Regions from separate parts of the Robertmurraya mangrovi genome, predicted to be linked through region 2. Evidence: predicted binding sites of a transcription regulator. Region 2 holds the regulator's gene; each other region holds the start of a gene.
What was found. Region 2 encodes Rex, which represses fermentation and respiration genes when NADH is low (regulators of the CRP and FNR family bind a similar motif). Its sites were predicted from a motif close to TTGTGAAATATTTCACAA; they were not measured.
Positions count from the first base shown of each region.

Region 1: a site for Rex is predicted at 4,273-4,290, ahead of hcp (hydroxylamine reductase). Genes of this name have one in related genera too.
Region 3: a site for Rex is predicted at 2,676-2,693, ahead of SM124_RS11450 (formate/nitrite transporter family protein). Genes of this name have one in related genera too.
Region 4: a site for Rex is predicted at 4,587-4,604, ahead of SM124_RS15850 (cytochrome c oxidase subunit 2A). Genes of this name have one in related genera too.

Region 1 covers NZ_JAXOFX010000011.1:100,797-108,780, forward strand. The annotation lists gene SM124_RS15925 (DEAD/DEAH box helicase) at 1-37, opposite strand, end outside; gene SM124_RS15930 (ABC transporter permease subunit) at 276-1,172, shown strand; gene SM124_RS15935 (peptide ABC transporter permease) at 1,174-2,091, shown strand; gene SM124_RS15940 (Crp/Fnr family transcriptional regulator) at 2,178-2,873, shown strand; gene hcp (hydroxylamine reductase) at 2,923-4,212, opposite strand; gene SM124_RS15950 (Hsp20/alpha crystallin family protein) at 4,431-4,913, shown strand; gene SM124_RS15955 (YppG family protein) at 5,000-5,638, opposite strand; gene yppF (YppF family protein) at 5,936-6,136, shown strand; gene SM124_RS15965 (YppE family protein) at 6,190-6,552, opposite strand; gene SM124_RS15970 (hypothetical protein) at 6,780-7,028, opposite strand; gene SM124_RS24175 (hypothetical protein) at 7,294-7,401, shown strand; gene SM124_RS15975 (DUF2515 domain-containing protein) at 7,418-7,984, opposite strand, start outside.
Region 2 covers NZ_JAXOFX010000025.1:39,442-47,425, forward strand. The annotation lists gene groL (chaperonin GroEL) at 1-263, opposite strand, end outside; gene groES (co-chaperone GroES) at 330-614, opposite strand; gene SM124_RS22295 (CPBP family intramembrane glutamic endopeptidase) at 1,036-1,773, shown strand; gene SM124_RS22300 (YdiK family protein) at 1,770-1,979, shown strand; gene tatC (twin-arginine translocase subunit TatC) at 1,995-2,759, opposite strand; gene tatAY (sec-independent protein translocase protein TatAY) at 2,778-2,957, opposite strand; gene SM124_RS22315 (redox-sensing transcriptional repressor Rex) at 3,141-3,794, opposite strand; gene moaC (cyclic pyranopterin monophosphate synthase MoaC) at 3,828-4,313, opposite strand; gene SM124_RS22325 (ABC-F family ATP-binding cassette domain-containing protein) at 4,531-6,456, shown strand; gene tsaD (tRNA (adenosine(37)-N6)-threonylcarbamoyltransferase complex transferase subunit TsaD) at 6,686-7,708, opposite strand; gene rimI (ribosomal protein S18-alanine N-acetyltransferase) at 7,708-7,984, opposite strand, start outside.
Region 3 covers NZ_JAXOFX010000006.1:141,668-149,651, reverse strand. The annotation lists gene SM124_RS11465 (metal ABC transporter substrate-binding protein) at 1-150, opposite strand, end outside; gene SM124_RS11460 (hypothetical protein) at 441-1,025, shown strand; gene SM124_RS11455 (nucleoside deaminase) at 1,106-1,759, shown strand; gene SM124_RS11450 (formate/nitrite transporter family protein) at 1,805-2,647, opposite strand; gene SM124_RS11445 (MOSC domain-containing protein) at 2,977-3,690, shown strand; gene SM124_RS11440 (RNA polymerase sigma factor) at 3,945-4,904, shown strand; gene SM124_RS11435 (YjcZ family sporulation protein) at 5,169-5,405, shown strand; gene SM124_RS11430 (glycosyltransferase family 2 protein) at 5,717-7,264, shown strand; gene SM124_RS11425 (hypothetical protein) at 7,524-7,984, shown strand, end outside.
Region 4 covers NZ_JAXOFX010000011.1:77,517-85,500, forward strand. The annotation lists gene SM124_RS15825 (isoprenylcysteine carboxyl methyltransferase family protein) at 376-939, opposite strand; gene SM124_RS15830 (type III polyketide synthase) at 940-2,025, opposite strand; gene SM124_RS15835 (chemotaxis protein CheX) at 2,337-2,792, shown strand; gene SM124_RS15840 (SDR family NAD(P)-dependent oxidoreductase) at 2,834-3,607, opposite strand; gene SM124_RS15845 (hypothetical protein) at 4,215-4,436, shown strand; gene SM124_RS15850 (cytochrome c oxidase subunit 2A) at 4,770-4,919, shown strand; gene SM124_RS15855 (cytochrome c oxidase subunit II) at 4,943-5,419, shown strand; gene SM124_RS15860 (b(o/a)3-type cytochrome-c oxidase subunit 1) at 5,419-7,074, shown strand; gene SM124_RS15865 (DMT family transporter) at 7,133-7,984, opposite strand, start outside.

The DNA of each region.
Region 1 (7,984 bases), on a different contig from region 2:
GCTTTAAGAATTCTTGCAAATTTTTACGAACGTTCATGTTCTCACCTCAGGATATTTCGGCTCCTCATATAGATATAAAGAACCTATATATATAATATCGAATGAACGTTCGATTAAAAAGACTTTTTATATTACTTTTTTCTACCAATAGACCACCCATTGCTACTAATCTATCTATTTTAAGATGACTAATTTGACTTTTTTTGAAATATTTGTAAATATTACTATTGTACTATTATGTAAGTTTATAATATTCTGACAAGAGGAGGTATTATATGTTTGTACAAATTCTTAAAACATTCTTTGTCTTTATTCTAATAGTTACTGGGTTCTTACTCATACTGTTATTACCTAAGGAGAAGGAAATAACAGTCATATCACCCTTCCATATAGAAGCAGAGTATCCCTTTACATTTAATCATTACAAAGGAAACATTAATGAGTTCTTTACACATTTAAAAAATGAAAAGGGCTTCGGCGATTCTTATACTGGGGTTCCTATATTGGAAGAAACACAAATACTTTTAGGTAGAAGTTTAAAGATTATACTCCCTGCATTCTTATTCAGTCTAGTATTTGGAACCTTTTTTGGGGTTTTACAATTTTATTATCGAGAGAAAAAAAGAGGGAAAATCCAGGCTTTCTTTTCTTGGTTCTTTTCTTCCTTCCCAGATTTTTTTCTATTTATGACGATACAATATGTTCTTATTCTTTTAATCCAAAAAGGCTTTCCTCATTTTAGCTTATACGGCAATGATCAGTGGTATACCTTTATTATTCCGCTCATATCGATTACTATTTTTCCTTTTATTCATATGGTAAAAATCACTTCCGCTGCTTTAGAAAAGGAAATGGGCCAGGAATATTTACGAACGGTTTATTCGAAAGGTCTTGGAACAAAGAAAGCTCTCATCCACATGCTTTGGAATAGCTGGACAACTATTTTAAATCAAGGCCAGTTCATTATGCTCTATATATTATCCAGTTTGCCTATTATTGAGAAATTAGCTGGTTACAAAGGAGCGGGGATAAAAATGCTTGAAAGTATTCTAGCATCTAACCATATAAGTGCTTTTGCGCTTATGCTGCCTTTCCTATTTATCATGTTTTTAACAATCGTTATTACTCAAACGATTAAACACATTTTAGTCCCTACTAAGGCAGGTGTTTAACATGCAAATTCGTTCTTTTATTAAAAATCACTATTTGTTTATCATAGGGTTGTCTATGATACTCTTGTTAGCCTTTTTCGCATTTATTGCGCCATACTTACCTTTCGTAGATAAAGAACTAAAAACCATTCTTTATGTGTTCGATGAAAATAGGAAGCCGGTTGTCCCTCCTTATCCACCTTCTGAAGAACATCTATTTGGAACGGACAAACAAGGTAGGGACTTACTGAGCTTAATTATTTTAGGAGCGAAAGAAACTTTAATACTCGTAATTATGATAACCGTCCTTCGTTACGCTATCTCAATTCCTTTAGCATACTTAGCTCACAAACAGCTTTTAGGAGCTAATGCTTTACTAAATTGGTTAAATGGGCTGTTTTCCTATATTCCAACTATTGTTGTTGTTATTCTAATAGCTATGCTTCCACCCATCTTAACAACTGAATATAGACCCTATCTATTATTACTTATTGTTGCATTCGTGGAAGTTGGACGTGCATCTGAAATGATTAAGTTAGAATTTAGTGATATTTCTTCAAGGGAATATATTAATGGTGGGATAGCAGCTGGTGCTTCAGGATTTACATTACTAAAATTATATTATTTACCACTTCTATATTCTAAGCTAATTGTGTATATGGTAACTGACTTAGGAAAAGTGATGTTTTTACTAGCTCAATTAGGTTTTGTTGGTATATTCATCTCTCAAGATCTTATTCAGATTGAGACAGGAGACTGGATTATAGTAAACGATTCTTATACTTGGCCGATGATGTTAATGAAGGCTTTTGAAGATATCCGTGGTCCTATCTGGATCCCATTCTTTGCAGCAATGGCTATGACATACACTATTTTCACCTTTAATATTTTTTCACAAGGTTTACAAAAGTTCTTTAATAGAAAAATTAATTATATTTAAGTTCTAGGTATGATCTGTGTAATAATAATGAGTAGTTACCCTCTCATTTCAACAAAAGTTTGGGGATATACATTGAGGTGGATATGTTGAAAGATGACAAAATTAAAAGTGTCCTAAAAGAGTTTTCACTGTTTAAGAGCTTAAATGAAGCTGAGTTAGAAAAAATGGTTCGTGTCAGTATATCAAGACACTATCCAAAAGGTAGCCATATTTTTATACAAGAGGAACCTCTTGAAAATGTATATTTTATCTATGACGGAAAAATAAAAATATATAAGAGCGATTTGAATGGAAAAGAACAAATTGTTGCGATTTTAAAGAAAGGGGAAATGTTTCCTCACGTTGGTTTTTTCCGTAAAGGAGGCTATCCAGCTAATTCCGAGGTGATGGACCAAGCAACTTTAGTAATTTTACCGATCTCAGAATTTGAAAAGGTCTTAATTGAAAACCCTGAACTCAGTATAAAAGTATTTAAAGTACTGGGTGAAAAAATTGTGGATCTTCAAGACAGACTTGAATCTCAGATTTTGAATAATACGTATGAACAGATCATTAAACTATTAGTTAGACTAGGGAAAATACATGGGAAAGAACAGCCTGATGGATCTTTTAAACTAAAAGGTGAGTTTACGAATAAAGACTTAGCTAACATGATTGGTACGACTAGGGAAACGGTAAATCGTACTTTAACCAAAATGAAAAAAGACGAGTTAATAGAAGTAGATTCTAACGGGGAACTAACCTTTATTCCCTCCGTTTTATTGGATGAGCTTTTAAAATAAGTATATGAAAAAGCCGTTGTCATTAACTGACAGCGGCTTTTCACTATTTTTATAAGTTTAGCATTTCTTCCATATCTTCTTGTGCAGTACCAATTAATTTTAAATTAAATGTCTCTTGTAAAACATTCATAACCCCTTCAGAAATAAATTCTGGCGGCTTTGGTCCAATACGAATATCTTTAATACCTAAACGAAATAATCCTAATAGTATCGCGACTGCTTTCTGTTCAAACCAAGATAGAACGATACTTACAGGTAGTTCGTTTATTTCACATTCGAAAGCATCTGCTAATGCTTTTGCAATTTTTACAGTCGAACCAGAGTTATTACATTGCCCCAAATCGATATAACGAGGAATATTTGTACCTGGAACCACTCCATAATCCACATCGTTAAAGCGGAACTTCCCACATGAAGTTGTTAAAATAACCGTTTCCGGTGGTAAAGAAGTTGCTAGTTCACGGTAGTATTCTCCACCTTTACCTGGAGCATCGCAACCAGCAATAACAAAGAAACGTTTGATTTTTCCTTCTTTGACAGCAGCGATTACCTCTGGTGCTAAACCAAGAACCGTTTCATGGTGGAAGCCAGTTAATAAAGTTTCTTCTGAATCAATATTTGCTTCAGGTAATTCTAGTGCTCTCTCAATTAATGGAGAAAAATCATCATTTTCAATTTTCAACACATTTTCAAGACCAGCAACTTCGTAAGAGAACATGCGATCCGCATATGAACCTTTAATTGGCATCACGCAGTTTGTTGTTGCGAGTATTGCACCAGGGAACTTCTCAAATAAACGACGTTGATCATACCAAGCTTTTCCGATGTTTCCTTTTAAGTGAGGGAATTTCTTTAAAGCCGGATATCCGTGTGCCGGTAACATTTCTGAGTGTGTATAAATATTGATACCTTTTCCTTCCGTTTGCTTTAATAATTGCTCTAAAGCAAATAAGTTATGGCCAGTAACGATGATACACTTACCTTCAATTTTGTTTTGTGATACACGGATCGGTTCTGGAATACCTAAAAGTTTCGTATGAGCTTCATCTAATACTTCCATCATACGAACGGCTGATTGACCTACTTTCATGGCCATTTCAATATGTTCTTGAACGTTAAAGTTTGAATTCGTTAAAGTCAGATATAAAGCTTCATGAGTAGTAGCATCGACAAATGGATCAGTATATCCTAATTGATTTGCATGGGTACGGTAAGCAGCAATACCTTTTAGACCAAAAATAATGGTGTCTTGTAAACTTGCAATTGTCTCATCTTTACCACACACACCAACGACCTTGCATCCCCCTGTTGGCGTTTGTTCACATTGATAACAGAACATGTTAGATCCCCTCTTTCAATCAATTTCTGTTAACAGCATAACTCGCTCTTGATGCAAAAGGTGTGATGTACATCACAACCAGTTGGATTGTCAAAAAACGTTCATATTCTCTTCAAAAGACATTCAAAAAAGCAAAAACATGAAAATTACTAGGCACCCTTAGTAAAAGATTGAATATCGTATAGGGAATTAATCTGACCTGAGAGGAGCTTAAATGTATGTCTAAAAACCTTTCTAACGGCCCTAATAAAAGAGACAGAAATGAGCCTTTTGGAGATTTAATAAGAACAATGAATGATTTTTTTCAGGAGAAACCGGTTAAAGGAATATTACAAAGTATCGACGAGTTCTTCAAAACTCCATTTCCTCCTATATCGTCCTTCCCTTTAGATGTAGTAGAAATGGAAAATGAACATATTGTGACAGCTGAATTACCGGGAATTAAAAGAGAGAATATTCATATCGATGTGCTAGGCAATTACTTAACGATATCAGTAAAGAATGGAGAAATCATTACAGAAGAAGATGACATTAATAAAACGTATCGAAGAAAACAAACTTTCCAGCAAATGTCTAGAACAGTAAGCTTGACCCACCCTATTAACGAAAAAAAAGTAAAAGCCTCGTATCAAGATGGTTTACTTAAAGTTCGTATCCCTAAACAAAAAGGAAAGAAAATTGACATATTAGATCAGATTTAGAGTAACCTCTCTATACACATAGAAAAAGCGGCTTTGGGTAGCCGCTTTTCTTCTTGTTTTACTTTGTAATGTGTAATGAATAATAATTAAACTTTAAATATACCACCTATCCCTTTTACCATCGAGGAAACTTGCGTGAATGCATTCATCATTTGTCCAGCCGTATCCACCATCTTATTAAAATCTAAATTTCCATCTTGTGTTTTAAAAGAATTTAAGATAGACTGCATCCCTGATGGGGGTCTTGGAAAGGCAGACTGTTTCGGATATGGATTCATATATGGAATGTTATTGCCTAAGAATGCAGGATTATTACTTGGTCCCGAATAAGATTCCTCTATTTGCTGCAACGGATTTTGATAGATTGTCTGAGTATTAGATTTCTTCTTATTCGCATTTTGGGAGAATGACTCAACATTCCCTTCCCCTTGGAACCCATTAAAGTTACCCATAAATGATGGGTATGAAGGGTAGTTTCCCGAAAAAGGTTGTAGAGAATTCGGCATTCCATTCATATAACCTAAGTAATTATTAGACTGGTTCATAGAAGGCATTTGATATGGATTCACGTTTTGATACCCGCTCCACTGTTGATTACCATTTAACTGTGGGATAGGTTGTTGCCTCACATTATGATTGTTTGGATAGTAGGAACTCGCGTTATCTCCATAAACATTGTAGGGAGACTGTTGTGGAAAAAAATGTACTTTTTTTCGGCCAAACATGGGCAAACATCCTCCTTATTTCTTCGCTACTACACCTTATGAATCATTAGCCTATTCGGTGAATAAAGAGGGAGTTTTTTATATGCTGCCATTTACTGATCAATATTTATGGTCAAAAATTTTTTCTGAAAATCCCTATTTTTTTGACTTTGTCTAACAGTAGGAAATACTGTCGGAAGTCTCAATTTTATAAAAACAGAGATATATTTTTATTCATGATACGATATAAATAGGATACAAAACATCATCGGAGTCTATCACCCAAGCAACTCGTAAAACAAGTGAGGAGGAGTACGTATGAAAGTTCACGAACTAAAAGAAATGTTTATGAAAATTAGAAACTATACTACTGAAAATCCAAACGAATTATTAGACTTTGCTAAGAAGGCATATGTTTGTAATGAAATTTCTATTAGCCAATACAGAAAAGTGGTTTGTGAACTAGAAGCCTATGGTGCAGAGCTTCCTAAAGATGAAAAAGAAAATTGCTTAAGTTAATCATAAAAGCTCCCTAGTGGAGTTTTTTTGTAACTAAATTTATAACGATGTATTTATTCTCTTTTTTCAAGTTCAGCCAATAGTACTTTTAGGATGTATTGTACAGATTGTAAGTAATTAATAAATCTTGTTCGACTTGTATCAGAGTAAAAAGCTTGGATCGAGAGAGTCTCAATTTGTTCGTGTGTTGATTCAATTTGCTTTACATAAATGTTTTTCGGTCTTGTCTGGAGGACCCATTTAGTCGCTACGTCTTTCCACTGATCATTTACTAGCTTAACTTCATCAGCAAAGGGTTTCACCTCATGAAAAAAATCTCCTTTTGTACCGTTTTCCTTAGCGTAAGTAAATTTATTTAAAAATACTTCTGTGTATTCTAAAATTATTATTGTAAGTTGCTTAATGTTTGTTTCCATAATCATTATTTCCTTTCCAAATTCAATGATATTGAACATTAGTATTTCAAGGTTCACTAAATTTTAACAAAAGTATTTATCTCTTTAAAGTAATGTGCTTGTATGTGAAATAGCACGTACATCCATTTTGTACGTGCTAAAAAATCTTATTCTTGTTGGAGTGCGTGATTATACCCGTTGATTTCCATGTATGTGTGGACTAAGGGACAAGTTTTATAAGAGTAGAATTAAGCAAAAATACTTTGGCCAATTTCTCTTCTTAATGGTTTTGGGGCAGCCTTTGTTTTTGAGTTTAAGCTATTTTCAAATTTAACAATTTTAGTTTCACAATTTGATACTTTTGACATTTGTTCTTCTATTAAACTTTGTCTACGGTCTGAAAGGTTTTCCTCTAGTGTCTGTTCTAATTCCTCAAGTTGATCGTAAATCTCCGTAAGCATGGATAATAATTCTTCCTTATTTACTCTTTTCTCCACTTATAACTCCTCCTTATAATCCAATCAATGTTATTCATTTTATTTTTATTAATTAAAAATTTAATTTTGTTTAGTTGTTCAAGAGATAATTTCGCCCTTTTATATACGGTTCCTTCATGCTTGACAAAACTAGAAGTAATTCGGCAAAGAAAGTAATATTTTTCAAAATAACCCCAACAATTCGACATCAGTAATATGCTTGAACAATTGCTGCAGCGAATGAAAGTTTATTTGCCTGAACAAACTAAAGTTGGAGGTGTTAGTGATGAAACAAGAGGAAAAAAAGAACAATGTTCAACCTAGTAAAAATGAAGAGAAAAAGCCTGGTTATGGTGACAAGAAGTTAGAAGGTCCAGATCGCCCTTCTACTTAAGTATAAAAAGCAAGGGCTACCCTTGCTTTTTATTGTGTAGCATTAGATTTATACAATCATTTACACTCGCAGCTAGGTGTATTTCCAGCTGCTTTTTTTCATACCATTTTGTGATACGTATAGGATGGCGATGATTTATTTTTCGAGAAAACCACTTCTGCTTCGTTTTATTTTCCTTTGACCAATCCCTATATTCACTAATGTGGTGTTTGACAACCGGAAACGTGGCACGTAGATATGGGGTAGTAGTGGTTGGCCTTTTTTCTAAATATTGTTCATAATCTCCCCTCGAACCAGTGTGCTTAGTTTTTTCCGCAAATTCAAAAATGCTAGGGTAATTTTTAGGATTGAATAAAATGTCTGCTAACCTTTTTCCTAAATCAATTCTCTTATCAACGGACCGAAAGCCATTTACACTCGCCCCAAACAATTGACCACTACAGGTCGGAAATAATACAGCGCTGAAATGGAACCAGTCTTGAAGAGAGAACAACATTGAATGGAATACTCGTTTTTTATAAATAGGATGTTGCATAACCGGTTTTTGGATTACGTTTTGTTCATTTATTATTAATGCGTACAT
Region 2 (7,984 bases):
GTACCGTCACCAGCTACATCGTTTGTTTTGCTAGCTACTTCAGCAACAAGCTTAGCACCCATGTTTTCAAATGCATCTTCTAATTCGATTTCTTTTGCAATCGTAACACCATCATTAGTGATAAGAGGTGAACCGAATTTTTTCTCAAGAACCACGTTGCGTCCTTTAGGTCCAAGAGTTACTTTTACAGCATTTGCAAGTGCATCAACACCGCGTAACATCGAGCGGCGAGCTTCTTCACTAAATTTAATATCTTTAGCCATTAGTAAAAACCTCCTCAGATCAATTGAAAATATTATTTAATAAACGTTAGTTTTAAAATGTAAAAATTATTCAACAACAGCTAAGATGTCGTTTTCACGGATAATTAAGTACTCAGAACCTTCATACTTAACTTCAGTACCAGCGTATTTTGAGAAGATAATTTTATTGCCTACAGAAACTTCAAGTGCTACGCGCTCACCATTATCAAGAACGCGGCCAGTACCTACAGCAACTACTCTGCCTTCTTGTGGCTTTTCTTTTGCACTATCCGGTAAAAGAATACCGCTTGCAGTTTTTTCTTCAGTTTCAACAAGTTCAATAACTACACGATCACCTAGTGGCTTTAACAAGTGAAACAACCTCCTCAAATTGTATGTAAATTTTTCTTTATTAGCACTCTCTCTTATTGAGTGCTAACACAATTATTATATTAATGAATCTGATAAATATTTGCAAGAGTCAAGCTCAAATTTTTTACATAAAATTATTAAGATAAGCTTTTTTCAATATACGTAGTTCATTTCTTTAGCGTACAAGTTGGATTTTTCCACAACCATACAAAGTATGCACGAATTTTCTATTTATATCCAATTTTTTATGAAAAATATTAAAAGTTTAGTTATGCTTGTCAGGCAAGGCCCATAGTTATTAAATACATCTACCTGAATATTTACATTAACAAGTCCTCTAATTTGAAACATTAAGCTTATTACTTGTAAAATGAAAGATAGTGCCATCATTGATTACATTTACTAAAGGAGATTAATAATATTGAAAAGGGAATATTGGATTATCTTAATCGCCTATATTGGTATGCAGCTCTCCAGCTTTATCGGAGTTCCCATCATTGCTTTTTCAGGAGTTTTCTTTGGAAAGACTATAGAAGATATGCAGGTTCTTTCTGTTATTATTTGGTTAGTTTTTAGTTTTTCATTAACGCTCTTAATCGTATTATTTTTATTAAGGAAAGAAATGAAAAAAGGATATAATGAGCGAAAAGTTGCTTCAATCAATTCTTCTATTTTTTGGGCAGTAGGCGGGGTATTTCTTGCTTTATTTGCTCAAGGTCTAGCTGCAAACATTGAAAGGTTATTAGGCATTGAAATGGGGTCAGAAAATACCCAGCAAATCTTAAGTTTTATTGAGGCCTTTCCGATTGTTGCTTTAGTAAGTTCCGTAATCGGACCGATTCTCGAAGAAATTGTTTTTCGTAAAATCATTTTCGGTTCTCTTTATCAAAGGTTTAATTTCTTCCTATCAGGATTAATCAGTTCTGTTATTTTTGCCTTAGCACATGCAGAATTAGAGCATTTACTACTGTATTCAGCTATGGGCTTTACCTTTGCCTTCTTATATGTTAAAACCAATCGGATTATCGTTCCAATCGTCGCCCACATTGCCATGAACACATTTGTCTTTTTAGTACAATCTGTCTTTAAAGAAGACATAGAAAGAATGATTCGAGAGTCAGAGAAAATTCAAAGCTTTATCGGAGGATTATTTATATGAGGCAATCACCGTTATTTTCGGGAATCATTTATATCGTTTTAGGAGTATTATTTACCGTTTTTGCTATCCAAGATGTTACAAGAAACGGTGAATGGGGCTTCTTCACTTATCTACTAGTTATTTTAGCTACTTTTGATTTCGGTTCTGGTATTAGAATGATCATGTTTCATTTTAAAATTAAAAATATCCAAAAAAAGAAAAAATGAGCTTGGTTCACAGGCTCATTTTTCTTCGTTTTGGCTATATTCTTGTTCATATTTCTCTTCTGCTTCTAATACCTTTTTGTAGGATACACGCGAAATGATGATACTTACTTCATATAGTAAAAGTAGAGGTACGGTCACCATCATATGCGACAAAAGCTCAGGTGGAGTAATAAATGCTGCAATAACGAGCAATACAAAGTAAGAGTACTTTCTAATTTTAGAAAGAAACATGGGTGTTACAATTCCAAGCCTAGTTAGAAACATAATGATAACTGGAAGCTGGAAAAGCAAACCAAAAGGAATCGTTAATTGAAACAAGAATTGAAAATATTCATTAATACCTATTACCTGATTAATATCTAACCGATTAGCCACTCTTGTCATAAACTCAACAACAAAAGGAAAAAGTACAAAATAAGAAAAAGCAATTCCTGTAATAAATAAAAACACAGAAATAGGTATATAACTTAATGTTACTCTTCTCTCTTTTTCATATAACCCAGGACTAATAAACGACCACAACTGATAAAGTAAAAATGGCGAAGTTAATACAAAGGCAATCAAAAAGGCAAACTGCATATAAATTTTAATTGGATCAGTTAGACGGAAAGCATTCATCGTTAACTCTTTTGCTTCATCCGCCTTCTGTAAGTAAACGATTAACGGCTCTGCTAAAAAGAAACTAATAACAGTGGCAATAAAGAAGAAAACGACTGCAAATACAAGCCGTTTTCTTAATTCACCTATATGCTCATAAATCGTCATATCTTTATGACTCATAACGGTTTCATCCTAACATTACTTAACTTTCTTCTTTTCATCGTCCTCATCATCATCTGCTAGCCCTTTTGTAGCATTCTTGAATTCACGCAGTGTGTTTCCTGCTGCTTTTCCAAGCTCAGGTAGCTTCTTTGGACCGAAAATTAATAGTGCAACAAACACAATTAGTAAGAGGCTTCCCATTCCAAGATTCATCATGTGCCTCACCTCCTTATCAATAGCCTTAATCTATCACTCATCGTAAACTATTATTTATAAATGGCATTAGTATCATAATACTTTTATTATGGAACTAAAAGCAATTCGATCGAAATAATTCTAACATAAAGAATATACCACTAACCTCAGTCGAATTCTATTGGTTAATTCTATGATTTTTTACTACTCTACTTCTTCTACCTCGGAGTAATGTTTTAAAAAATAAACTAAAGATTGCAACTCAACTGCTAAATCAATATGATGTACTCTAATCGTAGAAGGGACCGTTAGTCTAGCAGGTGTAAAGTTCAATATCCCTTTTACATTTACTTTTACAAGTCTATCTGTAATGGATTGTGCGGCAGATACAGGTACAGTCAGAATAGCAACTTGTACATCATCCTCTTCAATCACTCTTTCTAAGTCGTCCATATGATAAATAGGTACATCTCCAATTTTAGTCCCTACTTTAGAGGACTCTACATCGAATCCCATTTCAATTTTTGTATTATTATTTTTTAAAAAATTATAATTCAAAAATGCTGTTCCTAGGTTACCTACTCCAATTAAAGCAACCTTGGTTAACTCATCCTGATCCAGCGTTTTTCTAAAGAATGATAAGAGATAATTAACATTATACCCGTATCCCTTTTTCCCTAATGCTCCGAAATAGGAAAAATCTCTTCGAATCGTAGCAGAATCTACTTTTACTGCCTCACTAAGCTCTGCAGATGACACTCTCTGTTTACCAGAAGAGTGTAAGTTTTTTAAAAAACGATAATATAAAGGCAATCGTTTTGCCGTTGCTTGTGGGATTTTCATACTGTCATTATTCATTTAAAATTCCCCTTGCCTATTTTTGTTGGCTCATTATACTTCTCTCTTGTAATCGCCATGTTTCCCACCGGTCTTCTCTACTAAGTAAGTTGGACCAATGACCATGCCTTTATCTAAAGCTTTACACATATCATAAACGGTTAGTGCGCATACCGATGCTGCTGTGAGCGCTTCCATTTCCACACCCGTATTCCCTTTTGTCTTTACAAATGATTGAATTAATAATGTATACTCTTCTTTATTTATTTCCCATTCAAATGAAATGTCAATGCTAGAAAGAGGAAGTGGATGGCACATTGGGATAATATCCCAAGTTTTCTTAGCCGCCATAACAGCCGCTACTTGAGCCACAGCCAATACATCTCCTTTTTTCATCTCGTTATTGGCAATTCCATCGTAAATATCTTTATTTACCTTTATACTAGAATAAGCAATAGCTGTACGGACGGTTTCTTGTTTATCACTAACATCAACCATTTTAGCTCTGCCTTCTTCATTGAAGTGAGTAAATCCTGACATGTCTAAACACCCTCTCATAAAAAATGATACACTATTTTTGTCAATCTGTGTGAAATCTTTGTTCTTTTCTTCACAAAAAGCTCTTTCCATAACAATTGAAAAATAGCCCAATTTATAGAATGATTGAACATACAAAAAATCTTTATCAATACTACTTATATTGCTGTTCCTACGTGAATCAGTTACACTTATCACTAGAGTATTGAGGTGAAAAATGATGATATTATTACAAGTTAATCAACTATCCAAATCATATGGTGCTGACCTTATTTTATCCAATATAAAGTTAGAAGTACAAACAAGAGACCGGATTGCACTAGTTGGACGTAATGGTGCCGGAAAATCTACTTTATTAAAAATTATAGCCGGGCAAATTTCGTATGAAAGTGGCGACATCGTTAAACCAAAGGATGTGACGATTGGTTACTTAGCACAAACAACTGGACTTGAATCAGGACTCTCTATTTGGGAAGAAATGCTGACTGTTTTTAGTCATCTTAAAAAACAAGAAGCTGAACTACGACAGCTTGAGGCGAAAATGGCTGATCCGTCTACGTTTAACAATCCGACTGATTATGATCGAGTACTTAAAGAGTATGACCGTCTGCAGGTTCAGTTCAAAGAAAATGGTGGATACCAGTACGAATCTGATATCAGATCCGTTCTTCATGGGTTAAATTTCCAATCCTTTGATTACTCAACTAAAATTGATAGCTTAAGTGGTGGGCAAAAAACACGTTTAGCCTTAGGTAAATTATTATTAACAAAGCCAGACATTCTTATTTTGGACGAGCCGACTAACCATCTTGATATTGAAACACTCTCATGGTTAGAGCAATATTTACAGGGTTATGACGGGGCAATTTTAATCGTGTCCCACGATCGTTATTTCCTCGATAAAGTAGTAAATCAAGTGTATGAAATAGCGAGAAATCAAATTGCTAAATTTACGGGTAACTACAGCTCTTATTTAGACCAAAAGGCAGAACAATACGAACGAGAAATGAAGCTATTTGAAAAGCAACAAGACGAAATTTCTAAATTACAGGATTTTATTCAAAAGAACTTAGCTCGAGCTTCAACAACCAAACGAGCACAAAGTAGACGAAAAAAGCTTGAAAAAATGCAAGTAATGGACCGCCCATTAGGAGATGAGAAGTCTGCTTCTTTTGGTTTTCAAATTGAGAAACAAACGGGTAACGATGTCTTAAAGGTTGAACATGCCACTATTGGTTATGATCAAGAGGCCATTTCGAAAGGCATTTCCCTACGGTTAACTAGAGGAGAAAGTATTGCCCTAGTTGGTCCAAACGGTGTAGGTAAATCTACTTTATTAAAAACAATTATCGGAACCTTACCTCTTTTATCAGGTGAAATTTCACGTGGATCTAACGTTATGGTAGGCTACTATGACCAAGAACAAGCTAACTTAAGGTCTAATAAAAGAGTGATTGACGAATTATGGGATGACTACCCTATGAAGACGGAAAAAGAAATTCGAACCGTTTTAGGTAATTTTCTTTTCTCTGGTGATGATGTTTTAAAAATTGTCTCTACATTAAGTGGTGGGGAAAAAGCTCGACTTGCACTTGCTAAATTAATGATGCAAAGAGCTAACTTCTTAATCTTGGACGAGCCTACAAACCATCTTGATTTAGATAGCAAAGAAGTCCTAGAAAATGCCTTAGTCGATTTTCCAGGGACAATTCTATTTGTTTCACATGATCGTTATTTTATCAATCGAATTGCAACAAAAGTGGTAGAGCTAAGTACTACTAGTGCAACAGAATACTTAGGTGACTACAACTACTACGTAGAAAAGAAATTAGAGCAAGAAGAGCTTAGACAGTTGGAAGCTGCTACAAAAACTACCGAGTTATCTTCTAAACAACAAGTGAAAACAAATTATCATCAAGATAAAGAAATGAAAAAGTTAGAACGTCAAAGAAGAAGGCGAATAGAGGAACTCGAGGAACTTATCGAATCATTAGAAGGTACGATAGAAAAAAATGAAGAGTTACTATGTCAGGAAGAAATTTTTCAAGATCATGAAAAGGTTATGGAAATTAATAAAGCGATTGAACAGGCCAAAGAGGACCTTGAGCGATTTATGGAAGAATGGACCGAACTTGCTGAGGAATAGAAATCTTAACCGAAAAAACCAGGAAGATTTATCTACCTGGTTTTTTTGTTTTTCCACAGATTTATTCACATTAAAATACTCCTATTTTTAAGCTTTCCACATACTTTTCCACACTATCCACAGTTTAGTTAATTTTTATCCACATTATTAACAGTATTTTTTGTCGAAATAGTCAGTTATCCACAAAATAGCCCCTTAACTACTTAAGGGACTATTTTATTACTTCTATTTAGTTGTGGATAGCTATATCTAGTCCTGGATTTGCATTTAAAGCCATACTAGATTTTATTCCTTTTTCGAATAAAATACTGCCTGCTGCTGCAATCATAGCCGCATTATCTGTACATAGGGAAAGTGGTGGAATTACAAGCTCAACATCCTCTAGTTCATTAAACACTTGTTCTAAAGTTGTTCTTAACCCTTTGTTTGCAGCTACGCCTCCTGCTAGCAATACTTGTTTAACTTCGTATTCCTTAACCGCTAATAAAGTTTTTTTCGTTAGAACTTCGATAACACTTTCTTGAAAGCTTGCTGCTAGATCCTCTGGAGCAATAACTTCGCCTCGCTGCTCCGCATTATGAACTGCATTTATAACAGCAGACTTTAAACCACTGAAACTGAAATCATAAGATCCCTCTTCCAGCCAAGCCCGAGGCAAATTGATATTTGGAGTCCCCTCATGAGCAAGCCTGTCTATATGTGGTCCACCTGGATAAGGTAAATTTAAAGTCCTTGCTACCTTATCATAAGCTTCTCCCGCTGCATCATCTCTTGTTTCACCGATTACCTCGAAATGACCATGTTCTTTCATATATACAAGCTCCGTATGTCCACCAGAGACTACTAGGGATAGCAAGGGGAACTTCATCTCAGTTACTAACCGATTAGCATATATATGTCCCGCTATATGATGAACACCAATAAGAGGGATATTGTGTGCAAATGCTAAAGCCTTAGCAGCATTTACCCCAATTAACAAAGCACCTACTAGTCCTGGTCCTTCCGTAACGGCAATGGCATCTATTTGAGAGAAATCCATTTCTGCTTGTTTTATCGCCTCTTCTATAACAAGGGTCATTTGTTCAACATGATGGCGAGAAGCAATTTCAGGTACTACCCCTCCAAATCTCTTATGACTTTCAATTTGAGAAGCCACTACATTAGCTATAATTTCACGGCCATTTTTAACGATTGCTACAGCTGTCTCATCACAACTTGTTTCAATCCCCATGATATACTGATTATTTTCCATTATAATTTCACCCACATTACTAAAGCATCCTCTTGATTATCTGTATAATAATTTTTTCGAATAGCCCCATCCTGAAAACCTAATTTTCGATATAACGACTGAGCAACATGGTTCGTTACACGCACTTCTAACGTCATTGAAATGGCTCCCATCTCTTTTGAGACATCCATCATTTTTTTCATTAAGGCTTCACCAAATTTTTTCCCTCGGTGTTTAGGTAAAACAGCAACGTTGGTAATATGAGACTCATCAATAACAATCCAGGAGCCACAATAT
Region 3 (7,984 bases), on a different contig from region 2:
CGTGAAATCTTCAAGAGGATAAATCGTTGTATAGATGGTTAACTTTTCAGTTTCGTTTTTTTCCAATTTAACAGTCTCCGAGTTTCCGCAACCTGCAAGTATAAGGCTTAGTGTAAAAATGGAAGTAGAAAGTAACTTATTGAATTTCATATCCGCAAACTCCTAACAAAATCATTTTTTAATCAAGATAAAATACAAAAACAATAACCGTAATTATTACGTTTTAGATTTTAAAACAAGTATATTAGATTGTAAATGATTTAGAAGTATCTTTTTACTAAATATTTTTTAACCAGTGAACCTTGGTAATAAGGTTTTTCTAAAAGATCCCATTCCAGCATTTGAGGTTTCTTTATAAAATTACAACAGGTTGAAAATTTAGGAAAAAGATACAGTACATTGGTTATCTTTGGTAAAATAGCATAAGAGAGGTGAAATCAATGAAAAAAGTTTTATTTGGTGTTATTGCGATTTTAAGTTTATTTTTAATCGGTAGTTTATCAGAATTACACTTTAATGTGGTAAATGCTGTACCAGGCGATGTTAAAATGATTCGTTCGAGTGAAATCGGAAAGAACACGAAAGCAGTATTATTTGAAGATCAAGTACATAAGACATTTGGAGTGGCAAAAATAGAAAAAAGGCTTGGTTTTTTGTATCGGTATGATGGTGGTTCATGGGGTTATATGGTAGAAGAAGGTAAACCATTTCAAGCCTGTGGAATTGGTGACAATGATGATTTTTTAGTTGCGATAAAAACCGCCAAAAATTCAAACATCGAGTATATTGTACTGGGAAACCATATGGAAGGTGTCGCGCCAACGGATAAATATGAATTATCGCTTGATGATGTAAGAGAAAACATGGACGAATATTATGTAAAACAAGTAGAGAATAACTATGTATTATTTGTCACTGACGAATATTCAGAGGATACATGGACTATTAGAGCTTTTGATAAAGATGGTATATTGATAGCTGATGAATTATTTGGGGGAGACGCAAGATACATAGATTGGAATTAACATGAACATAAGCAGAAGGGATCAATCAAACACTGTCGAAATATAGTAATTAAGACAATATAAATCCTATTTTAGTAGAGGTGTTTAAAATAAAGTGGTCTGAATTTTCAAATGAGTGGAGAGAATGTTTTAAAGTAGCTTGGGAATCTTTTCAAGAAGGGTCACGACCTGTCGGGGCCATTGTAATAGATGATAAAGGTAATTTAGTTTCCACAGGTAAAAGTGCTACATTTGGGCAATTATCTGATACGGTAATATCAAATAACGAATTAGCTCATGCGGAGGTTAATGCATTACTAAAGTTAGATAATCGAGTACATAAAAACGTAAATTCATATGTTCTTTATTCAACCTTGGAACCATGTCCCCTTTGTTTTAGTGCTTTTTATATGAGCGGAATCCGTAATCTTAAGTATGCCGCTAAAGATAAATATGGCGGTAGTACTAATTTGAAGGGGACTACACCCTATCTTAGTAAGAAACCAATAGTTATAGAAGGACCCGTAACATATTTAGAGCAGTTATCCATTCTTCTAAATGTTTATTTTGACCTTAGTATTGGTTATGAAAAAGCGAATGCAGTACATGAATTAATGTCAGAAGATTATCCTCTAATAATGAAAATAGCTAAAGAATGGGTTGAGTTAGATAAACTTAATCATTCTTTGAATTTAAAAATAGAGGATGTATATGAATGGTTAATAACAGACCTGCAAATAGTTAGAAGTATATAATTTTTTATTGTTAATTTTCTTCCTATAGTTCAAGTAAGCCAGTATCTAAGCCAATTTAGATACTGGCTTACTTGAAGAGTTTGGAGATTCCTCGTTAGCTTGTTTTGATTGAGGTACTGGATCTCTTCGTAAATAAGCAACCCAGTAAGCTCCTGCAACAAACAAGCCACCACCAACCGCATTTCCAAGTAGAACAGGAACAAAGTTGTGTAAATAGTCCATCCATGTAAAGTGACCAGCAAAAATTGCTGCAGGGATCACAAACATGTTCGCTACGACGTGTTGAAAGCCAATCGCCACGAAAGCCATCGTCGGAAACCAAATTCCTAATACTTTTCCTACTATATCTTTTGCACCGTAACTGAGCCAAACAGCTGATGCTACTAGCCAGTTACAGCCTATACCGGATACAAATGCTTGCAAAAAGTTTGCTTCTAATTTGTGCTCGGCAACCTCAACCGTTTTTATTAAAAAAGCACCTGTTTCAGTTAATCCAATAATATGACCGAAAAAGTAGGCTACAAATAATGCCCCAATAAAATTGCTAATCGTAATAACGAAGAGATTAAATAGAACTTGTCGTGTTCTGATTGCCTTTACCATACGGGATAGGGGGACAGTCATCATATTCCCTGTCAAAAGTTCTCCACCAGCTAATAAAGTTAAAATTAGTCCCACAGGGAATACAGAGGCACCAATAAAGTTAGAGAAACTTCCCCACTCAGCTGGCATACTAGCTGTCACTCGAATATATAATAAAAATCCTAACGCTACAAAGGCTCCAGCTTGAAATCCTAGAATACTAGATTCTATGACTGTCAGACTTGTTTTCTTCTTCCCTATGGTAGAGGTGTAATTGGCAATTTCTTGCGGATTATAAAACCCCATTCAAATCATGTCCCTTCCTATGTAAACTTTGTGAAACGTTACACAAACTATTATACACCTTCATTTAATTCATTGAAGTGAACGTTTATTGACTGTTTAAGTTTATGGTGGCAGATAGTGTGACAAATTATGTTCGTGAATTTTGGGTGTATTTTCTTCTTACTAATAGTGAAAAAAGTCAGCAAGGGATATCTATTGGCTATTTTGTGTTCGAGAGGAGAAGAACATGTTAAAGTGATTGAAGGTTTTTTGTTAGAATGTGATGAGAGTGCTTAAATTAGCAAAGGAATCAAGATGGTAAATAAACTGTATTGAAAAGAGGGAATGTATTGAGTTTAGTCGGTGAATTAACGGAAATAAACCGTTATCCTGTTAAATCATTTGCAGGAGAGAGTTTGGAATCTTGCAAAATTGATACATATGGATTATATGGTGATCGTTTTTGTGCCTTTTATGATGAAACTATGGATGGATGGGATAGTTTTGTAACCGCTCGAACAATACCAAAAATGCTTACATATAAGGCTAGACTTGTCGGTGATGAAATTAGTATAACTTCACCAGGTGGACAAATTTTTAGTTGGAATGAAGACTTATTGGCTGAAATTCAAAATTACTCAGATAGAAAAATATCAATGACAGATATCAAAGCATCGAACCCTGAAGACCCTGAACTTATGTCTGTCGATGTAGCAAGTGTCCTGATTATCACTGATGCTTCATTACGAAAACTTGAAAATATTATAGAAAAGAAAATAGATAAGCGTCGTTTTAGAGCAAATTTAATTATTTCAATAGATGACCAGTTGTTTAACGAAAGTGATTGGATAGGAAAGCGACTACTAGTAGGTAGTGCAAAGCTACAAATCGATACTTTTTGTGAACGTTGCTCGATCATCACCATTGATCCTGTTACACTTGAGCGAGATCCTTTATTGTTAAAGAAAGTTAACGCGGAAATGAATCTAAATTTCGGTATGTATTCTTCTGTTAAAAAGACTGGACTTATAACTGTAGGAGATAAGGTCTATTTAGTTGATTGACCTTTTAAAAATATTTATACCTCTCTAATGGAGTAATCCATTTTTAAAGAACCAAGTGCACTCCTCTTATAGTGGTATAAAAGGGTAGTCAATTTAAAGAAATCATCAAGAGTATTAGTGCAAGAAGGATTAATGCTCTTTGTTGTGGAAAAAACCGAGGTAAATGATTAGGATGAAAAAAATTTATAAAGGCCGTATGGTTTTATCAATCATTACCGTCTTAAATAGTGAAGAAAATTTATAGGAGATGGATTATGAGTAGAAATGAAGACTTATTAACGATTAGTAAGGAAATGGAAGAAATCAATCATTCCTTTCATTCAATTATTCAACCTTATCGAAGTACCCTTTGGAATTATTGTAGGAAGTTAACTGGTTCGCCATGGGATGCAGAAGATTTGTTACAGGAAACATTATTAAAGGCATTCTCATCTCTCAGTAGAGTTAAACAGGCGATGAATCCAAAAAGTTATTTGTTTCGAATTGCCACAAACACCTGGATGGATAGTCTTAGAAAAAATAATGTTCAGACAGAGGAATTTATATCAGAAGAACTTTATGAACAGACAGTCGATTTTGGTGATGTTTACGAAGCTATAGAGACTCTAGTACTCAATCTTCCACCAAAACAATGTGCTGTGCTTTTATTAGTAGATATTTATAAGTTTACTTCGAATGAAACAGCTGAAATCATCGGTTCTACAGAAGGAGCTGTATATTCATTATTGAATAGAGCTAGAAACAACATAAGAAAATTAAATAATCTTAAGAGGGAAGAAAATCTAAAGAATACCACAATTTCTAGAGAACAAAATCAAGTAATTAAACAGTATATGGATTCGTTTGTTAAAGGAGATTTCAAAACAATCGGTACTCTGTTAGCAGAATATGCAACGAATGAAGTGGTTGGCAGAGGAATGGATATTGGAAGGGTTCAAATACGCAAGAATTCAATGGGTGACTGGGCTAGTGGTGGTTCAAGCCAAAAATTATCAGCGAAATTCATTACTCTTTGGGGGAAGCCTGCCATTATTTATACAAAGGAAACTGAAGCTGGACCTATCCTTTGGGATGTAACGACGGTTGAAATTGAAGATGGTTACATTGTACATCACAAAAGCTATTACTTTTGCAAAGAATTTCTTTCCTCTGCAGCAAAGGAACTACAAATTAGCTTAGATGAAGAAAAAGAGTTATTTGGTCATCAGTGGTAAGAAAATTAACAGAACAAAGGAAGAGAGACGTGACATAAAGCAAAATTGAGATGCCCCATACTTAGCAGGGGCATTACTTTATTAGCAAGTGTCTTGATAATTACAGCTATAAAGACTGGACAATTTAATCTGGGAGATAGGGTATATTTAGTGGGTTGACCTTTATGACTGTCCGTGACACGCACCCATTTTTTTTATAGACGGGCTCTAAAAATCTCATGGGGGAATATCATGTAGTGAAAAACCTATTTTTAGAAGGGAAGTATGAAAATGTATGCTAATTTAAATGCCCCTCTGACTCAGGGTGTGAATCTTCCTCCTAAGCTTACTCAGACAGCTCCTGCTGTTAGTCCGAATGTTGCCCCTATTCCAACTTATACAGCTCCAGCTTATGCTTATTGTTATCCTACACATAGGAACAATGATTTTATCTTAATTGTCGTGTTATTTATCTTGTTAATCATAGTTGGTGCATGTACTTGCTACTTTAATCATGGATAAAGCAAATGGTTTGGCTATTCAAATCCTGTACGGCATATGTGGCCTTCAGGATTTTTCTTTTGGAATCAAGAAACGTTTTCTTTGTCATAAATAATATCCTTTCCTTTTACAGAAAATAATACTAAAAGAGGCTGTCTCAAAAGTTGATTTAACACTCACTTTTATGACGGACTAATTAAGTTAATGAACTGTATGGTGTGAAAAATGAATAATTTTACAGAATTTAGTTGATAAATGAAATAAAACGTCATTGTCTCACTATCTTTGTTCATTTTACATATCAAAAAAAGCAGAAGGTTGGAGAATTTTTTATGGTAAAGGTACCATGGGTTTTAAAAACGATAAAATTTACTAAAAAACGTCCATATGAGTATAACGCAGACGGGTATTATATCGTTGATAACAAGCTAGAACATAAAACGAAAAAAACGAAGGTAACGGTGATTACACCGGTATTTAATGCCGAGAAGTATTTACGGAGAACGATCGATTCTGTCATCAATCAAACGATGGGGTTCGAAAATATTGAGTATCTTTTAGTGGATGATTGTTCGACTGATTCTTCGAGAGATATTTTGTTAGAGTACTCCTCCAAATATGAAAATATATTTGCGGTCTTTTTAGAATGTAATACGGGTACGCCTGGCCAGCCACGTAACCTTGGCGTTCAATTATCGACCTCAAAATACATAACCTTTTTAGATGCAGATGACTGGCTGGAACCAAATGGATTAGAGGTCTTGCATGATATTTTAGAGAAAACGGGCGATGATTATGTGGTTGGAAAGACGATCCAGCTTAAAAACGATGGTTCAAAAATTGTAGGAGAGCACGAGTCGTGTAAAGAACGGAGAAATGTTTCTCCGTACTCGATTCCTCATATCTTTCAACATTTAGGGCCACGGGCTAGGATGGTACGGGCAAGTGTGATTAAAGAGAATCGTATTGTGTTCCCTGAGATGAAGTTTGCTGAGGATAAACAGTTTTTCATGGATGTATTGATTCACTGTAATACGATTTCTACCACTAAAGCACCTATTTATTACTTAAACAGGCTAGATGATAATGATGCTTCTTTAACGAAACAAACGAATATTATGCAAAAAACGGATAGTAATATTAAGGTGATTCATTATATTCTCCAAAAAAATTTAGAGCCCGAAAAAGAAAAAATGATCATGAATCGGTTGTATGAATTTGATTCGATTACTCGATTATTTAATACGGGCCATTTTCAGAAAACAAAGCTCAAACAGCTTTATTACAATAAATTTAACGAAATTCTGAAAACAACGAATGGATTACGCTATGACATCACTGAAAATTTTCATAATCCATTAAATAAAGTCGCTTTCGAGCTCTTTAAGGAAGGCAAGACAAAGCAGCTGGAGAAGCTTTTTGAGTGGGAGAAGAAAGAAAAGGTTAAGAACGTATTAATTAAGGACAACCTCCCATACTATGTAGCGCCTTTTCTAGATGAAAAACATCAAAATATTCGAGTGCCGATGCTTGCGATATTTAAAGAGGACCAGTTTTATGATAACAAGTATATCCTTGATTTCACGGTGTATGGGGATTATGTGGATCGGATTACAGACGTGATCATTAGAGACCGAGAAGATGTGAATTTGGAATATTCGTTTCCTGTTGAAGTAGACAGGGGAGGAGAGGGAAGGCTTGTGGTTGATATGGAACTGTTAAAACAACTTCCATCATCCAGCTACTCGATGTTCCTACGTTATGATGATTATAATAAGATCAATATTCGGAAAATGAATGAAAATCAGATACGATATGAAAACAGGGATTTTACTTTTTATACGACAATTCATTCGAATGTAGGGCTGAAAGTACAATAGTTCGAAAAGAGACTAACAGATTCAGTTTTGAAATGAAGAGCACACTCATGAATAGACCAAAAGCATATGCTTTGGTCTATTCTTTTTCCTTATGGATGAAGGAATCGAATGATGAATAGGCTAACAACCAGCTTAGCTTAAAGTGTACCTTCACCTACTCGCGTATTAGGAAACATTTAATTGAGGCAGTACAGTGTGGGAAGGGTTCACCGGTCTACTTATCGAATATAAAGATATGTAATGGTAAGGGGGGCAGAAAGTGGATACGAAGATTTTATACTATAATATATATGAAGGTGATGTAAAACCAATTGATTATGTGAATTGGGCCATTCAAATGTTGATTAATGGTTTTTCTAGTCCGTCTTTAAATATCCTATCTTCGTTAAGTGAACCCCTTAATATGTTCGAAGTTGAGGATTATTTTAATAGAGCTTCAATTGAACTGAATTTAAAGAAACCTTCACAAGAAGAGTGTGTAAGATTCTATATAAGGGATTTATTATTGAAAATTATACATGAAGAAAATCACGCTATTGGACTTGCCTATCGTATGTATGAGGTTGTTAGAGAGCATTTTATTAACGAAGAATATTCAGTATGGTATGAAATTAGTGAGAAGATTGATGACTTTCGTTATGGTGATAACATCCATCATATCACCGAGAAAACATTAATAACACATATCGTAGAAGAAGCTAAAAAGCAATTAAAAGGTGA
Region 4 (7,984 bases), on a different contig from region 2:
GGAAGAAACCTTACGAGGTCACGAAAAGCAAGTGCCTGGACCGGAAATCAACGGACAAAATTACTAGAACCATTCAAAAAATCGGTAGCCTTATAAAAAGAGGGCTTTTCTCAAAAAATCATTTTTATAATGACCTTTTGAGGAAAGCCCCTCATTAAATATATTTTTTATAGATAAAATTACTTGTTTAATGCAGCTTTACTAACATTTTTTAATATGTATTTTGCTAAGTATGTGTAGATGCCTATTGTAGCTATGATAAATATAGTTACCATTCCTTAACACCTTCCTCATGATTTGAGAGTGAGAATTAATATCAAGCTTACTAAAACTTTATCATGAAAGAGAATCATTTTCAATTACTGATTAGAATGGTTACCATTTTTTAAAGATATTTGGTACAAATCGGTTGGATTTTAGAAATTCGTTTTCATATTCTGTTAGTTCTTTTAATGCTTTCTCCTCTGCCGGAATTCTAATTGATAAAATCAATACATTCAAAAAAGAAAAGATGAATGCAGTAAAGTAGGCCTGAAACATTAATGGAATAACGATAAATTCAATGGTCACAATTACATAGTTAGGGTGCTTTAAAAACCGGTAGGGCCCTTTTTTCACTATATCTGCATTTGGTAGGACGATAATTTTGGTATTCCAGTACTTTCCTAACGATGAAAGGGCCCAAATACGCCCAGTTTGTGTCAAGATGAAGATGATTAATAGAAATGGCCAAACTGGGCTAATTTGTTTTTCAAGTAAGAATACTTCTCCGGTATAAACGACAAAAAATAAAGAGTGAATGAGAACCATAAAAACATAATGGGTCTTCCCAAACTCTAATGCTCCCCTACTCTTCATCCAAATTTCATTATTTCTGGCTACAAATAATTCAAAAATTCTTTGCGTCAATATGAATGCTAAGAAAATGGTAAATAACATTTATACCCACCTTAACAATAAGAGTTCTGAGCTAAAACCAGGCCCTAATGCTGTTGCTAATCCTAACTCCCCTTTTTCTGCTTTTTCCATAAACCGTCTAAGTACGTACAATATAGTTGAAGAGGACATATTGCCATACTCTCTTAATACCGCCTGTGAAACTTCAATTTTTTCACCTGTTAAGTCTAATGAATGAACATATGCTTGCAGTACTTTTTTCCCTCCAGGATGAGCAACAAAATGTTCAATATCCTTCATTTCTATATCGTATTGATTTAGTAATTGATAAACATTAGGTTTTAACCATTTTTCAATAATGGAAGGGATATCTTTTGAAAAGATGACGTATAATCCCTCATTTTTAACATCCCACCCCATGACATCAAGTGAATGTTTCATGGTTGTTGATTGAGTAGCAAATATGGAAGGAATAGAGTCCATTTTTTGAATCTCTTTACGCTCAACATCATCACCCACTACTAAGGCACATGCAACCCCATCAGCAAATAAGGACGTTCCAATTAAGTTACTCTTGGAGTGATCATTTCTTTGGAAAGTTAAGCTGCATAACTCAATAGTTAATACAAGAACCTTTGCCTTTGGGGAAGCTAGACAATATTCATACGCTCTTGATAGTCCGCTAGCTCCCCCAGCACACCCTAATCCCCAAATGGGTATTCTTTTTGTATGTTCTGAAAAGGATAAGAGATTCATGATTCTAGCTTCAATACTTGGAGTAGCAAGCCCTGTACTTGAAATTGTTATAATGGCATCTATTTCAGTGAAATCAACTTTTTCTTTAAGGAATTTGGAGCTATGTAAACAATTAACAATTGCCTTACTACCCAGCTCAACTGCATTCTCTATATAGGCATTGTTTTTTTCTTCAAATGTTTTATCACTACTGAACCACTCTATGTCTTTGGCAAAATGACGTTTTTCAATTTCACCATTTTGAAAAGCTTTTAAAAGTCTTTCGATATCTTTAAAGGAATCGGAGAAGAGTTCTCGTGAAAAATTTAACACTTCATCTTGATTGATTTGATAAGAAGGGATTGCTTCGGCAACCGACAAAATAGAAGGCATAATCTCTCTCCTTTATTGATGTACAATATGAGGTTAACATTTCCATAAAGGGTAAATTTATGCGGTAAGAGGCAAAAAAAAAATCCCCCAAATGACTTGGAGGAATTAACGTCTTGAAGGAGTTGCTGTGCAATTCCTATTATAAGGGGTTTATAAATGATATTCATCATATAATCTTTTCCAGTTGAAGCGCAACTTTATAACTATTACTTATTACTTATCCTTTTTTTAACACTTTTTAAAAATCAATACTATAAAATCAGAAAATTTATGATAATATTAGATTTAATCGAGTGTTGGGGGAATGTTTTGTGACATTAACGAAAAGTGTAACTGATATATTAAACGGGACTATCGATTCAGTCAAATCAGTACTTCCTTTTGAAGTTGCTGTAGACAAGCCTTCACTATTTTCTCAACCGTTTACACAGCACTCTGTAGGTGTGTTAATCGGGATGACAGGTGATGTTAGAGGACGAATTATCATTAATGGTAGTGAAGAGATCTTCGGAAAAATCGGTGAGGGTATGTTTGGCATGATCCTAGAAGGTGAAATGCTTGAATCTTTTGCTGGTGAACTTGGGAATATGATTGCAGGTAACTTATCAACAACCATTGCACAAAAAGGATTCGATATGGATATTACTCCTCCAACAGTTTTTGTTGGACAAACAAAAGTTTATGGTTTTGAAAAAGCATTTAAATTACCTATACATATCCAAAACCTTGGCATGATTGAAGTAATTTTAATGGTTGAGATGAAGTAAGGCACTTTCATGCGAAAGCGCCTTTTTTCTTTTTTGTAGTTTTAAAATCCGTGAATAGTCATTCCACCATCGACAAACAATGTTTGCCCACTCACGTAATTTCCAGCGTCTGAAGCAAGGAACACGACAGGTCCAACAAGTTCAGGAAGTTCACCGACTCTATTTAAAGGAGTAACAGCCAAAATGTCTTTAACATAGTCAGGATCTGCTAGTAATTTTTCTGTTAATGGAGTCTTAAAATACCAAGGACCGATAGAATTTACATTAATGTGATGTGGACCCCATTCAAGAGCTAACACTTTGGTCATTTGAATGAGAGCCGCTTTAGTTGCAGCGTAAACGACTCCAGTTCGTAATGCTACATGACCGGCAACTGATGAAATAGAGATGATTTTACCATGAGTTTGTGTTTCTTTCATGATTTTCCCAACTTCTTGTGACATCATAAATGCTGACTTTAAATTTGTATCCATAATAGTCTGCCATTCTTCATCAGTCACATCTAACGCTTTAGATCGTATATTCATGCCTGCATTATTAATCAAAATATGTATGGTATCCCATTGGTTTCTAATTACTTCTAAACTCTTTTGTATCTCATCACGCTTAGTAACATCTGTTGGAAGGATAATAGCTTGTCTTCCTAGACCTTCTATTAGGCTAGCTGTTTCTTTCAAATCATTCTCTGTTCTAGATAATAAAGCTACATCTGCCCCCGCTTCAGCTAATCCGATAGCAAGTGCCCTACCAATACCTCTTCCAGCTCCTGTTACAACCGCTTTTTTTCCCTCTAAACTAAACGATGGTAAATACATCCGATTTCACCCTCTTCAATAATAATTTCTTCCTATCCAACATATCAAATGAATTAAAAAAAGGGAAGAAAAGTGGACTAATTCATATTTAAAAAGAACACCAGAATCGACTGGTGTTCATGCTTTATCATCGTTATGCTTTTGTACTTCAATCCAGATTTTATTTACAACAACGTTACCACAGACTTTACACGGTTCCTGATGATTGTATAGAAGTCTGCAATGTTCGCAATAATACTTTTCCATCTATAACACTCGCTTCCTTAAATACGTGTTTTTATATAATATTTCTTCTCATGTCTATTTGTTAATCTTACTGTTGAATTTTTTTATGGACATACCTAGGCGCCAGGAAAGAGAAGTTAGAATATAATATGAAACTACTTGTTATTCAATCACCTTTTTTTCATTGGAACGCATAAAAGTTACTGTTCATATGAATAATACATATAGGTACTGTTTTTAGTTATTTATTACTTTTCATTAGAGTTACATTATTTTAGAAAAATATTAAAAAATAAATAGCTAAAAATAACCTAATTGTATATTAGCAGGTGAGAAAAAATGGGATTATTAAATGCTTTTAATGAGTGGAAGGCCACAAGAAATGAGAAATACATTACAAGAATGCAGACTGAAAATAAATGCCCTGATTGCGGTGGCAGAGGATATCATATTTATCCACCCGCGAGTGAGTTTATTCCATATGATAATACTTTCGACTGCGAAGGATGTAATGGAACAGGCTTGTACTCCGATTGGACTATGGAATAAAAAAAGAATTGGCAACATGTTAATTAGCCCAAATGTTTTAAAGAACGTTTCATAATACTAAACGTTCTTTTTATTTTGGATTTAAATACCCTCTTCTTAACCTTCTGCACGATTCAATTACTCTTTGAACAGTGAATATCCCCCTTAATTTACTGCTTCCCACATTTGAACATTTCACATTCTTTTCACATTTACATAGTGGTTAATGTGACATATATCACTGCTGTATCAACTTTACACTACTAATATAGTAGATATAACATTAATGAACAATTTGTGAAATCCCAGAAACCATATGGATTCTTACAAATTGTTTTGTATGATGAAAGTGTAATCATTCATTTAAGCAAGTTTTACGTTATCAGAAATTCTGGAGGGAGTGAGTGGTATGGCAAAGCCGGAACTTAGTAGAAAAACAAAAACTGAAATTGAGGATAGCTCTTCTCTAAAGGGAACTTTGGCTTCCGTTTTCTTACTAGGTTTTATACTAGTAGTTACTTGGGTAAGTGTTTACTTTTTATTTTTAGATCGTTTTTAATGAGAGAAAGGGGATAAAGAGCCATGCATATTCATAAGTTTGAGAAAATTTGGCTTACCTTCGGTGTAGGTGCACTACTAGTATTCTTAACAGTCCTTGGTGTAAGTGCATTCTACCTTGGAAATCAACCACCGAGCTGTTTAGCAACTATTAACCCGGAAAAAGTTGATACAACTGCACCATTTAATGAGCCAGGATTGAAAAAGGTTGAAGGTAAAGATTGGGATTATGAATTAGTATTCGTTGCACAAGCTTTTGCTTACACACCTGGAACAGTTGAAGTTCCACTTGGTGCAAAAGTAAAAGTAATCGCAACAACAAAAGATGTAATTCACGGTTTCCAAGTTGCTGGAACAAACATCAATATGATGCTTGAACCTGGATACATCAGTGAATATGTTACAACTTTTGATAAAGTTGGAGAATACTTAATTTTATGTAATGAATATTGTGGTACTGGTCACCACATGATGACATCGAAAATTGAGGTGGTTGAATAATGATTAGCCAAACAGCTAACGCAAAAGTAGACCGCCGTGATGGTAAATTAGCAATGGCCCACTTCCATGTGGCATTCATTGCATTAGCATTAGGCGGACTTGCTGGATTACTGCAAGTACTAGTTCGTTCTGGAAAGTTTGAATTACCTTTAGGTATTGGATATTATCAAGTTTTAACTGTACATGGAGTATTATTAGGTCTTGTACTAACTACTTTCTTTATTTTAGGTTTTCAATTCGCTGCAGTAAGCCGTACGGCAGGAGCTCTTTCTAACGGAGCACGTACGACTGGTTGGATTGGCTTCTGGACAATGACAATCGGAACTGCAATGGCAGCTGCTATGGTTCTTTTAAACGAAGCTTCTGTATTATTCACGTTCTATGCACCATTACAAGCACACCCTATTTTCTATATTGGATTAACTTTAGTGGTGGTTGGAAGCTGGTTAAATGGTGGAGCTATGATTACTACTTATGCTAGATGGAGAAGAAGTAATCCAGGAAAACCAAGTCCACTTTTAACATTCATGGTTGTTGTTAACACGATGCTATGGATCGTAGCAACAATCGGGGTAGCTGCTACTGTATTATTACAACTTCTACCTTGGTCTTTAGGATTTGTTGAAAGAATTGATATTCTAATAAGCCGTACACTATTCTGGTATTTTGGACACCCGCTAGTATACTTCTGGTTATTACCTGCTTATATGTGCTGGTATGTTGTTATTCCAAAAGTAATTGGTGGAAAAGTGTTCTCAGATTCATTAGCACGTATGTCATTTATTTTATTCTTACTATTCTCAATTCCTGTTGGTTTCCACCATCAGTTAATGGAGCCTGGTATTGATCCAGCATGGAAGTTCTTACAAGTTATTTTAACTTTCTTAGTTGTAATACCTTCTTTAATGACAGCATTCTCTTTATTTGCTACATTTGAAACATTTGGTCGCTCTAAAGGAGCAACAGGATTATTCGGTTGGGTTAAGAAGTTACCTTGGGGTGACGCACGTTTCGTTGTTCCTTTCATCGGGATGTTAGCGTTTATTCCTGCAGGTGCTGGTGGTATGGTTAACGCATCTCACCAAATGAACCAAGTTGTTCATAATACGATTTGGGTAACTGGTCACTTCCACTTAACACTAGCAACATCAGTAGTATTAACTTTCTTTGGAATTTCTTACTGGTTAGTACCACATATTACTGGACGTAAACTAACTAAAACAATGAACAAACTAGCAATCATTCAAGCTATCACTTGGTCAATTGGTATGACATTTATGTCAGGTGCAATGCACGCTGCTGGTTTACTTGGTGCACCTCGTCGTTCATCATTCTCTGAATACGGCGGTGCTGCTCAAGCTTCTGAATGGATTCCTTACCAAATCGCTCAAGCAGTTGGTGGGTCAATCCTATTCATTGGTATTATTTTAGTATTAATCATCTTCGTTAACCTTGCATTCTTTGCACCTAAAGGTGAAGAAGAATTCCCAGTTGGTGAGTCTGCTGAAGATGTAGAAAAAACACCAATGGTATTTGAAAACTGGAAGTTATGGCTTGGAATTACTGTTCTATTAATTCTATTCGCTTATACGATTCCGTTCATCGACATGATACAAAATGCCCCAATTGGATCTAAAGGATTCAAACTGTGGTAATTATAAAAGAGATATAACATTGCTCAGCCCTAGCTGGACATACAAGCAAGCTCCGATTCTACTGAATCGGAGCTTTTTTGATATTCTCTGATGCTGCCAGTCCCTTTCCCCTTTTAGGAAGGTTAACTATAATGACAGAAATTAAAATAAGGAGAGAACCTACAATCTGTATGCCACCAATAGTTTCCGAATAAATAATAAGACCCACTAATGTTGCTACAATCGGCTCTACCGTTGCAATTACAGAGGCTATACTGCTTTCTGTTTTCTCCAATCCCCATGTATATAAGAAGTATGCAACCACTGTAGGTAGTAGCCCTAGACCAACACTGTAGAGAAGCACAGTAGGGTCGAGTAAAATTGAAATTTTACTCCAAATACCGCTAAAGGGCAAAAGGGCAACCGTTGCTACTAAGAAGGTATACAATGTAACAGTAAATGGCTCATAATGACGTAGCGCGATTTTACCAAAGATGCTATATAAAGCATAGCCTAGACCCGCTCCAAGACCAATAATTACACCTGCGAGAGTAATTGATGATGTATCATTGGATTGAACTCCAGCAATTAAGATGCAACCAATAATAGTTCCAACTACAGCTATAATCTTTTTAGCGTGTAATGATTCTTTCAAAAATAGAAAGGAAAGGATCGTTACAAATGCTGGCGATGTATACAACAAAATCACGGCAAAAGAAATGTTCATCATGTTAATGGCAGTAAAATAGCACCAATTAAAAAATAATATACTTAGAACCCCTGTTCCAACAAACAAGTGAATCTTTCGTATATCAATTTTAAGACTATTCCTATACCGGGTAAACCCTATGATTAATAAAAATACTGTGGCAAAGGAAACACGGATCATAACAATTTCCATTTCATTCAGACCTGACTCCTTTAAACCACG